4 regions of the Streptomyces sp. NPDC102274 genome follow, and region 1 is predicted to be linked to each of the others. Evidence: riboswitches for the same ligand, from Rfam matches in the RefSeq annotation. Region 1 holds a riboswitch; each other region holds the start of a gene.

What was found. Region 1 has a riboswitch for cobalamin ahead of ACIRQP_RS05720 (ribonucleoside-diphosphate reductase subunit alpha). Riboswitches for the same ligand answer to the same signal wherever they lie in the genome.
Region 2: linked by a shared signal. The riboswitch ahead of ACIRQP_RS00280 (cobalamin biosynthesis protein) and the one ahead of ACIRQP_RS05720 (ribonucleoside-diphosphate reductase subunit alpha) in region 1 are both predicted to bind cobalamin.
Region 3: linked by a shared signal. The riboswitch ahead of ACIRQP_RS12230 (ABC transporter substrate-binding protein) and the one ahead of ACIRQP_RS05720 (ribonucleoside-diphosphate reductase subunit alpha) in region 1 are both predicted to bind cobalamin.
Region 4: linked by a shared signal. The riboswitch ahead of metE (5-methyltetrahydropteroyltriglutamate--homocysteine S-methyltransferase) and the one ahead of ACIRQP_RS05720 (ribonucleoside-diphosphate reductase subunit alpha) in region 1 are both predicted to bind cobalamin.

The regions. Positions count from the first base shown of each region.
Region 1 covers NZ_JBIWLW010000003.1:254,881-257,074, reverse strand. The annotation lists gene mctP (monocarboxylate uptake permease MctP) at 1-397, shown strand, start outside; cobalamin riboswitch at 509-677, shown strand; gene ACIRQP_RS05720 (ribonucleoside-diphosphate reductase subunit alpha) at 829-2,194, shown strand, end outside.
Region 2 covers NZ_JBIWLW010000001.1:51,386-53,579, reverse strand. The annotation lists gene ACIRQP_RS00280 (cobalamin biosynthesis protein) at 1-1,010, opposite strand, end outside; cobalamin riboswitch at 1,043-1,186, opposite strand; gene ACIRQP_RS00275 (hypothetical protein) at 1,352-1,579, opposite strand; gene ACIRQP_RS00270 (anion permease) at 1,647-2,194, opposite strand, start outside.
Region 3 covers NZ_JBIWLW010000007.1:103,920-106,113, forward strand. The annotation lists gene ACIRQP_RS12220 (amino acid permease) at 1-561, shown strand, start outside; gene ACIRQP_RS12225 (Mov34/MPN/PAD-1 family protein) at 646-1,059, shown strand; cobalamin riboswitch at 1,078-1,213, shown strand; gene ACIRQP_RS12230 (ABC transporter substrate-binding protein) at 1,253-2,194, shown strand, end outside.
Region 4 covers NZ_JBIWLW010000008.1:257,332-259,525, reverse strand. The annotation lists gene ACIRQP_RS14175 (homoserine O-acetyltransferase) at 1-370, shown strand, start outside; cobalamin riboswitch at 515-691, shown strand; gene metE (5-methyltetrahydropteroyltriglutamate--homocysteine S-methyltransferase) at 873-2,194, shown strand, end outside.

The DNA of each region.
Region 1 (2,194 bases):
CCAGCTGCTGGGCGGGATCTGGATCCTCCAGACGATGCCGGCGCTGGTGGGCGGTCTGTTCACCCGCTGGTTCCACCGCTGGGCGCTGCTCGCGGGCTGGGCCGTCGGCATGGTCTACGGCACGGCGGCCGCGTACGGCGTGGCCAGCCCGACCCAGGCGCACTTCGGGGGCTCGTCCAAGGAGATCCCCGGCCTGGGTGAGATCGGCTACATCGGCCTCACCGCGTTCGTGCTCAACCTGGTGGTGACGGTGGCGCTCACCTTCGTCCTGCGCGCGGCCAAGGCCCCGGAGGGCACGGACGAGACGAGCCCCACCGACTACACGGCGGACGCGGGCGAACCGGGCGTGAAGGTCGAACTCCCAGCACCGACGTCGGGCGGCCCGGGAGGCCGCTGACCGGTTGCCGTACGGCTGGGCCCTGTCCGGAAGGGCCGCCGGATCCCTTGGTACGCGGGGGATCCGGCGGCCCTTCCGTTGTCCGCGCGGCCACGGACAGGATGACGCACGACACAACATCTGGGGGGTGGTACCCGAGCCAGCCCCCACATGTATGCTCGACCTCGCTGTCTACGCAGGGGAATCCGGTGCGAATCCGGAACTGTCCCGCAACGGTGTGATGTGGTGTGCTTTGCCGTACCCACGAGTCCGAACACCTGCCGGCAGTGCGCCCGGTTCGACCGAACCGGACGCCGAGACGTCCGGGCCTCGTGGATGGGCCGGTGGGCGCCGTACGCCGCGCTGCCCGGATCCGGGCCGTACGCTCCGTACCGCGAGAACAAGCCCGCTCCCCTCCCGACGGCCCAGAGCCGAGCGAGGGAGAGCACCACGTGACCATCGCGCCAGCCGATCCGGCTTCAGGCATCTCCGAGGCCACCGCGCGGGCGGCCGACGGACCCGGGACCGCACTGCTGCGGACCCTGACGAACCTGACCGCCGATCTGCCCGACACCGACCCCGGAAGAGTCGCCGCCGCCGCGCTACGCGGCCGTAACGCCCGGTCGGACGAGGCCGAGCTGCGCGCGCTCGCCACCGAGGCGTCGGCGGGGCTCATCTCCGAGGACCCCGCCTACTCCCTGCTCGCGGCGAGGCTGCTGACCCGCACCATCGCCGACGAGGCCGCGGGCCAGGGCTCGGTGGCGTTCTCCGCGTCCGTCGCCGTCGGCCACCGCGAGGGCCTGATCGCGGACCGTACCGCCGCCTTCGTCATCCTCCACGCCGACTTCCTCGACGCGCTCATCGACCGGAACGCCGACGACCGCTTCGGCTACTTCGGGCTGCGTACCCTCTACAGCCGCTATCTGCTCCGCCACCCGATCACCCGCCAGGTCATCGAGACCCCGCAGCACTTCATGCTGCGCGTGGCCTGCGGACTGGCCGAGGACGAGAGCGTCCGCGCACTCGACGAGGTCGCCGCGCTCTACCGCCTGATGAGCAGGCTGGACTACCTCCCGTCCTCCCCCACCCTCTTCAACTCCGGTACGCGCCACCCGCAGATGTCCTCCTGCTATCTGCTGGACTCCCCGCTGGACGAGCTGGACTCGATCTACGACCGCTACCACCAGGTGGCGCGGCTCTCGAAGCACGCGGGCGGCATCGGCCTCTCGTACTCCCGTATCCGTTCGCGCGGTTCGCTGATCCGGGGCACCAACGGGCACTCCAACGGCATCGTCCCGTTCCTGCGCACCCTCGACTCCTCGGTCGCGGCCGTCAACCAGGGCGGCCGGCGCAAGGGCGCGGCCTGCGTCTACCTGGAGACCTGGCACGCGGATCTGGAGGAGTTCCTGGAGCTGCGCGACAACACCGGCGAGGACGCCCGCCGTACGCACAATCTGAATCTCGCGCACTGGATCCCGGACGAGTTCATGCGCCGGGTCGACTCGGACGGCGTCTGGTCCCTCTTCTCCCCCGCCGACGTGCCGGAACTGGTCGACCTGTGGGGCGACGCGTTCGACGCGCGCTACCGCGAGGCGGAGGCCGCGGGACTGGCCCGCAGGACCATCCCGGCCCGCGAGCTGTACGGCCGGATGATGCGCACCCTCGCCCAGACCGGCAACGGCTGGATGACCTTCAAGGACGCCTCGAACCGTACGGCGAACCAGACCGCCGAGCCCGGCCGTGTCGTCCACTCGTCCAATCTCTGCACGGAGATCCTGGAGGTGACGGACGACGGGGAGACGGCCGTCTGCAACCTCG
Region 2 (2,194 bases), on a different contig from region 1:
GCCGTACGGCGCGAAGCCGCACGGCGTATCGCGCCGTATCCGAAACGGCCCGCCACACAGACCGCGAGGGCGGCCCCGGTCACCCGGCGCGACAGCCGTACGGCCCGTTCGATGTCCGCGACCTCGACGGGCCGCCCCTCGCCGTTCAGCACCGGCCTGTGCTCCACCCGCCCCCCGTACGCGAGCGTCCCGCCCAGCCGCACGCCCAGCGCGCCGGCGAACGACGCCTCCACCGGGCCCGCGTTGGGGCTCGGATGCTTACGGGCATCCCGCCGTACCGCCCGCAGGGCCGCGCCCGGATCGCCGCCGACTCCGCCGGCCAGCGCACCGGCGAGTACGGCGGTCAGCCGGGCACCCGGCCCGCCCGCGACATCGTCGAGCCGGGCCGAGGCCCAGCCGAACCGGCGGTACCGGGGCGAGAGATGACCCACCATCGCGTCCAGTGTGTTCACGGCACGGAATCCGGCGAGTCCGGGCACCCCCGCCACCGCCCCCCACACCAGCGCTCCCACGACCGCGTCGGAGGTGTTCTCGGCGACCGACTCCACGACGGCCCGCGCGATCTGCTGTCCGTCCAGCGCCTGCGGGTCACGGCCGCACAGATGCGGCAGCCGCTCCCTGGCCCGTTCGACGTCCCCGGCGGCGAGCGCCGCGCCGATGGCCCGTGCCTCGCGTCCCAGTGACGTGCCGCCGACGACGGCCCAGGTGGCGGCGGCGGTCAGCGCCACGGAGGCGGTGCGGCGGTCCCGTACTCCCCGGGCCGCCAACGCCGCGATCCCGGCGGCTCCTCCGGCGCATACCGCGGTGTGCAGCGCGCCCCAGCCCCGGTGGTCGCGCCACAGCGTCCGCTCGACGGCCGTCGCCGCCCGGCCGAACGCGGCGACGGGATGGCCCCGGCGCGGATCGCCGAACAGCAGATCGCCCAGGAGGCCCACGGCGGCGCCGTAGGCGAAAACACGCTCGGCGGCCGGACCCCGGCCGCGCACGACGGCCGAACGGCGGCCAGGCATGGCGAAATGTCCTCACTCAGGGTCCGCGCCCCGGTTCGACGTGATGCGGCGGCGAGAGTTCCTGGCTCCTGGAGACGTGGCTCGCAGTGACAGTGGCGGGACCGCGCCGGATTCGCACCGGCTTCCTCTTCTGCCGTCGTCAATGGCCCCGGAAGTCCACCACGCAGCGCAAACACCCGTCAACTCATCCCTGACCAGCGACGGGACAGTGTGCCGAGCCCCACACGGCACCCTCGCCCCACGGGCACCGAAGAACCGGCCCCAGCGCGTGACGGACGCGCCGGGGCCGGCCCCGGTCGGGGTATTCCGGTCGTTTCCGGTCGCCCGGTCAGGCGGCGAGGTCAGGCGACGATCAGATAGATCCCGTACGCGACGGCCGTCACGCAGAGCGCGAAGCACATGTACGCGCCCGCGCGGGCCGGTGCCACGGACCCGGTGGCGCCCCGTGCGCTCGCCGTCTCCCGCTTGGCGAGGCCCACGATGCCGAGGGTGAACAGGCCCACGAGGGCGACGGTGGCCACGAGGCTGACCCCGAAGACCGAACCGAGTGCTGCCCAGTCGATGTTCATGCGGTTTCTCTTCCTTACACCGTGGCGGTTCTCAACATCGTGGCGCTTCTCGATACCGAGGCGGTTCTCAGACCGTGGCGGTTCGCGCGGGCTCGCCCGCGGAGTCCGTGGGGCCAGGGGCCGGGATGACGGCGGAGGTGACGACGCCCGAGGGCCCGGTGGTCCCGGCGCCTTCCGCCGCACCGTCGGCTCCGGTCTCGTTCTCGTTCACGTTGGTGTGATCGACCGGCCGGCGGCGCGAGGCGAGCCAGATCGCCCCGGAGGCCGCGACCAGCAGGACGGCGACGACCGCGACGCCCCACGCGCCCTGGCCGGTCAGGAACTCGGCCCCGGCGGCGACCAGGCCCGCCGCGGGCAGGGTCAGCCCCCAGGCGATGAACATCCGGGTGGCGGTCGACCAGCGGACCACCCCGCCCTTGCGGCCGAGGCCCGCGCCCATCACGGCGCCGGAGCAGGACTGGGTGGTGGAGAGCGAGAAGCCCAGGTGCGAGGAGGCCAGGATGACGGTCGCGGCGCTGGTCTGGGCGGCGAAGCCCTGCTGCGGACGGAGATCGGTGAGGCCGGTGCCCATGGTGCGGATGATGCGCCAGCCGCCGAGATACGTACCGAGCGCGA
Region 3 (2,194 bases), on a different contig from region 1:
ATCGTCAACTTCGTGGTGCTGACCGCCGCGCTCTCCTCCTGCAACTCGGGCATGTACTCCACCGGGCGGATGCTGCGTGACCTCGCCGCCAACAGCGAGGCGCCGAAGCTCTTCGGCAGGCTCAACTCCCGCAAGACACCGGCGTTCGGCATCACCGTCTCCGTCGCCCTCATGGGCATCGGCGTGGTCCTCAACTACATCGTCCCGGAGAAGGCCTTCGGCTATGTGACGTCCGTGGCCACCGCCGCCGGTGTCTGGACCTGGATGATGATCCTGATCAGCCATATCCGCTACCGCCGCGGGGTACGGGCGGGCCTGCTGCCCGCCTCGTCGTTCCCCGCCCCGGGCGGTTCGGTGTGCAGCTGGGTCGCCGTGGGCTTCCTGGCCCTCGTCACCTGTCTGATCGCGTACGACAAGGACGCGCGGGTCTCCCTCTACGTGGGGGCGGTCTGGGCGGTCTGTCTCCTCGTCGGCTGGCAGTACCTCAAGCGCCGCACCCCGCGGACCGAGGCGGGCGCGGCCCCGGGCGACCCCACCCCGGAGTACGCCTCCGCGGAGTAACGCGGCCGAGACCCTGACGGCCCCCGGAACCGGGAAACTCCCTCCCGGATCCGGGGGCCGCACTCGTCCCTTTATATTTTCTCCATGCTCACCATTACCCAGGCCCTGCACGACAAGATCGTCGAGCACGCGCGCGCCGACCATCCCGACGAGGCGTGCGGCGTGGTCGCGGGCCCCGCCGGGACCGGCCGGGCCGAGCGGTTCATCCCCATGCTCAACGCCGCCCGCTCGCCCACCTTCTACGAGTTCGACTCGGCGGATCTGCTCACGCTCTACCGGGAGATGGACGACCGCGACGAAGAGCCGGTGATCATCTACCACTCGCACACCGCGACCGAGGCGTATCCGTCCCGTACGGACATCACATACGCCAACGAGCCGGGCGCCCACTACGTCCTCGTCTCCACCGCCGATCACGACGACGCGGGCCCCTTCCAGTTCCGCTCGTACCGCATCGTCGAGGGCGAGGTCACGGAAGAGGACGTCGAGATCGTCTGAGGCGCCCGTCGCGGCGCTGGCAAGATCTGACAAACTGAGCGCCGAACCGAGGCGGCGGGGATCAGGAAGCCGGTGTGAATCCGGCGCGGTCCCGCCACTGTGACCAGGCCCAGAGCTTGGCAGCCAGGAACTGACCTGCCGCCCTTCTCCCACCAGCCAGGGGACGCGGAAATCCCCCGGAGGAGGCCCTGTCGTGTCTGTGCCGTCCCGGCGCCGCCGTGCGCTCACGTCCGCCGTCATATCCGCCCTGCTGCTCCCGCTCACCGCCTGCGGCGGCTCCACCTCCACCTCCACGGACGCGAAGGACGGCGCGCGGGCCGCGACCGCCGCTCCCGGCTTCCCGTACACCGTCACCAACTGCGGGGTGAAAACCACCTATCAGGCGCCGCCGGAGCGGGTCGTCACCATGAACCAGCACGTCACCGAAGTGATGCTGGCGCTCGGCCTGGAGAAGTCCCTCGTCGGCACGGCCTGGCTGGACGACCGGATCCTCTCCGCCTACGAGAAGGCGTACAAGAGCGTCCCGGTGCTCGCCAAGGAGTACCCCTCCAAGGAGCGGCTGCTCGCCGCCGACCCCGACTTCGTCTACGGCGGCTACGCCAGCGCCTTCGCCGCCAAGGACGGTCGCGGCCGCGACGAGCTCCGGTCCGCCGGCATCAACACCCGGCTCAACCTGGAGAACTGCCCCAAGGACAGGACGACCCTCGACGACGTCTACCGGGAGGTCCGTGAAACGGGCCGCACCTTCGGCGTCCCCGACCGCGCCGAGAAGTGGATCGCCGCCGCCCGCACCACCGTCACGGACACCGCCGCCCTGCTCAAAGGCGTCGAGCCGCTCTCCGTCTTCGTCTACGACAGCGGCGACAAGACCGCCTTCACCGCCGGCGGCAAGGGCATCGGCAACGAACTGATCACCCGCGCCGGCGGCCGCAATGTCTTCGCCGACCTCGGCAAGTCCTTCGGCGACGCCACCTGGGAACAGGTCGTCGCCCGCAAGCCCGACGTCATCGTCGTCTACGACTACGGCTCCACCACCGTCGCCCAGAAGAAGAAGCGGCTGCTGGAGGACCCCGTGCTCAAGGACGTACCGGCCGTCAGGAACAAGCGGTTCGCCGTCATGCCGCTCTCGGACGTG
Region 4 (2,194 bases), on a different contig from region 1:
GCCGGGCGGCCATCCCTGGCGGGGCGGCCGGTACCAGGTCGAGTCGTATCTCGACCATCACGCCGCGAAGCTGGTGCGCCGGTTCGACGCGGGAAGTTATGTGACGCTCACCGAAGCGATGAACGGCCATGACGTGGGCCGGGGCCGCGGTGGCGCCGCGGCCGCCCTGCGCCGGGTCCGGATGCCGGCCCTGGTCGCGGGGGTCGACTCCGACCGGCTCTATCCGCCGGCCCAGCAGGCGGAGCTGGCCGCCGCCATCCCCGGGGCCGACCGGCTCAGAACCATCGAGTCGCCGTACGGACACGACGGCTTCCTGATCGAGACCGCGCAGGTGGGCGCCCTGATCGAGGAGTTACTGACCCGTGCGTGAGGTGTGGTGGGGCGACGGGCCGGGAGCCGTCCTGTGGCCGGAATGCGAACCGTGCTGTCGGTGATCGGCCCACGAAGATCGGCCGGACAGGAGCTAAGGTGGCTCGTGCAGTCGGTTCGCCCTGCCAGCCGGGCAGGCGCGTCGTAAGAGGGAACCCGGTGGAAATCCGGGACTGCCCCGCAGCGGTGAGTGGGAACGACCGCCGTCATCAGCACTGGGTCCGAGCCGGACCCGGGAAGCGACGGCCAGTAGGGGTCCCTGTCGGTACGTGTGTGTCCGCGCACGTACGGGTACGGGACGCGCCCGCGAGTCCGAAGACCTGCCACTGCCCGCGCGCCACCGGTGCGCGCGGAGATCTCGGTGGCCTCGAGGGCGGGTCGGCGTACATATCGGGCGGGGCAGCCGCGCCGGCACAGCGCCGTGGACCGCTTGATCTGTCACCTCTTCGCGCCTTCGGTCCGTCGTCGGGATCTTGGGAGACATACTCGCGAAGGAGAGTCCCTTGACCACGAAGTCCGCAGCCGCGGAAGCACGGGCCACCGTGTACGGCTACCCCCGTCAGGGCCCGGACCGGGAACTGAAGAAGGCCGTCGAGGGCTACTGGAAGGGCCGGGTCGGCGCCGACGCCCTCCGGGACACCGCGGCCGAACTGCGCCGCGCCACCTGGCGGGAGCTCGCCGACGCCGGTGTCCATGAGGTGCCGACCGGTGACTTCTCGTACTACGACCATGTCCTGGACACCAGTGTCATGGTCGGCGCGATCCCCGCCAGGCACCGCGCCGCCGTCGAAGCCGACGCCCTGGACGGGTACTTCGCGATGGCGCGCGGTACGCGGGAGGTGACGCCGCTGGAGATGACCAAGTGGTTCGACACGAACTACCACTATCTGGTGCCGGAACTGGGTCCCGACACCGTCTTCACCGCGGATTCCGGCAAGCAGGTCGGCGAGTTCCGGGAAGCCCTCGCCCTCGGGCTGACCGCGCGACCGGTGCTGGTCGGTCCGGTCACCTACCTGCTGCTGGCGAAGCCGGCCCCCGGGGTCGACGCCGGCTTCGAGCCGCTCACGCTGCTGGAACGGCTGCTGCCCGTGTACGCGGAGGTACTCGCCGATCTGCGCGCGGCGGGCGCCGAGTGGGTCCAGCTGGACGAGCCCGCCCTGGTGGCGGACCGCTCCCTGGCGGAGCTGAACGCCGTCACCCGCGCCTACCGGGATCTGGGCGCCCTCACCGACCGGCCGAAGCTGCTCGTCGCCTCGTACTTCGACCGGCTCGGGGCCGCTCTGTCCGTACTGGCCAAGGCCCCCATCGACGGGCTCGGGCTGGACTTCACCGGCCCCGCCGTCGCGAATCTCGATGAACTGGCGGCGGTCGGCGGGGTGCCCGGCAAGCGTCTCCTCGCGGGTGTGGTCAACGGCCGCAACGTCTGGATCAACGACTTCGAGAAGTCGCTGTCGCTCCTCGGCACGCTCCTCGGACTCGCCGGACAGGTCGATGTGGCGTCCTCCTGCTCCCTGCTGCACGTCCCGCTGGATGTCACGGCCGAGCGCGAGATCGATCCGTGGATCGCCCGCTGGCTCGCCTTCGCCCGGCAGAAGACCGAGGAGGTCGTCACGCTGGCCCGGGGCCTCGCGCACGGCACCGGCGCCATCACGGCCGAACTCGCCGCGAACCGGGCCGACCTGGCCTCGCGGGCGGGATCCGCCCTCACCAACGATCCGGCCGTACGCGCGCGGGCCGCGGCCGTCACGGAAGCGGACGGCCGCCGCTCCCAGCCGTACCAGCAGCGAGCGGCGGCCCAGCGCGCCGGGCTGGGACTGCCGTTGCT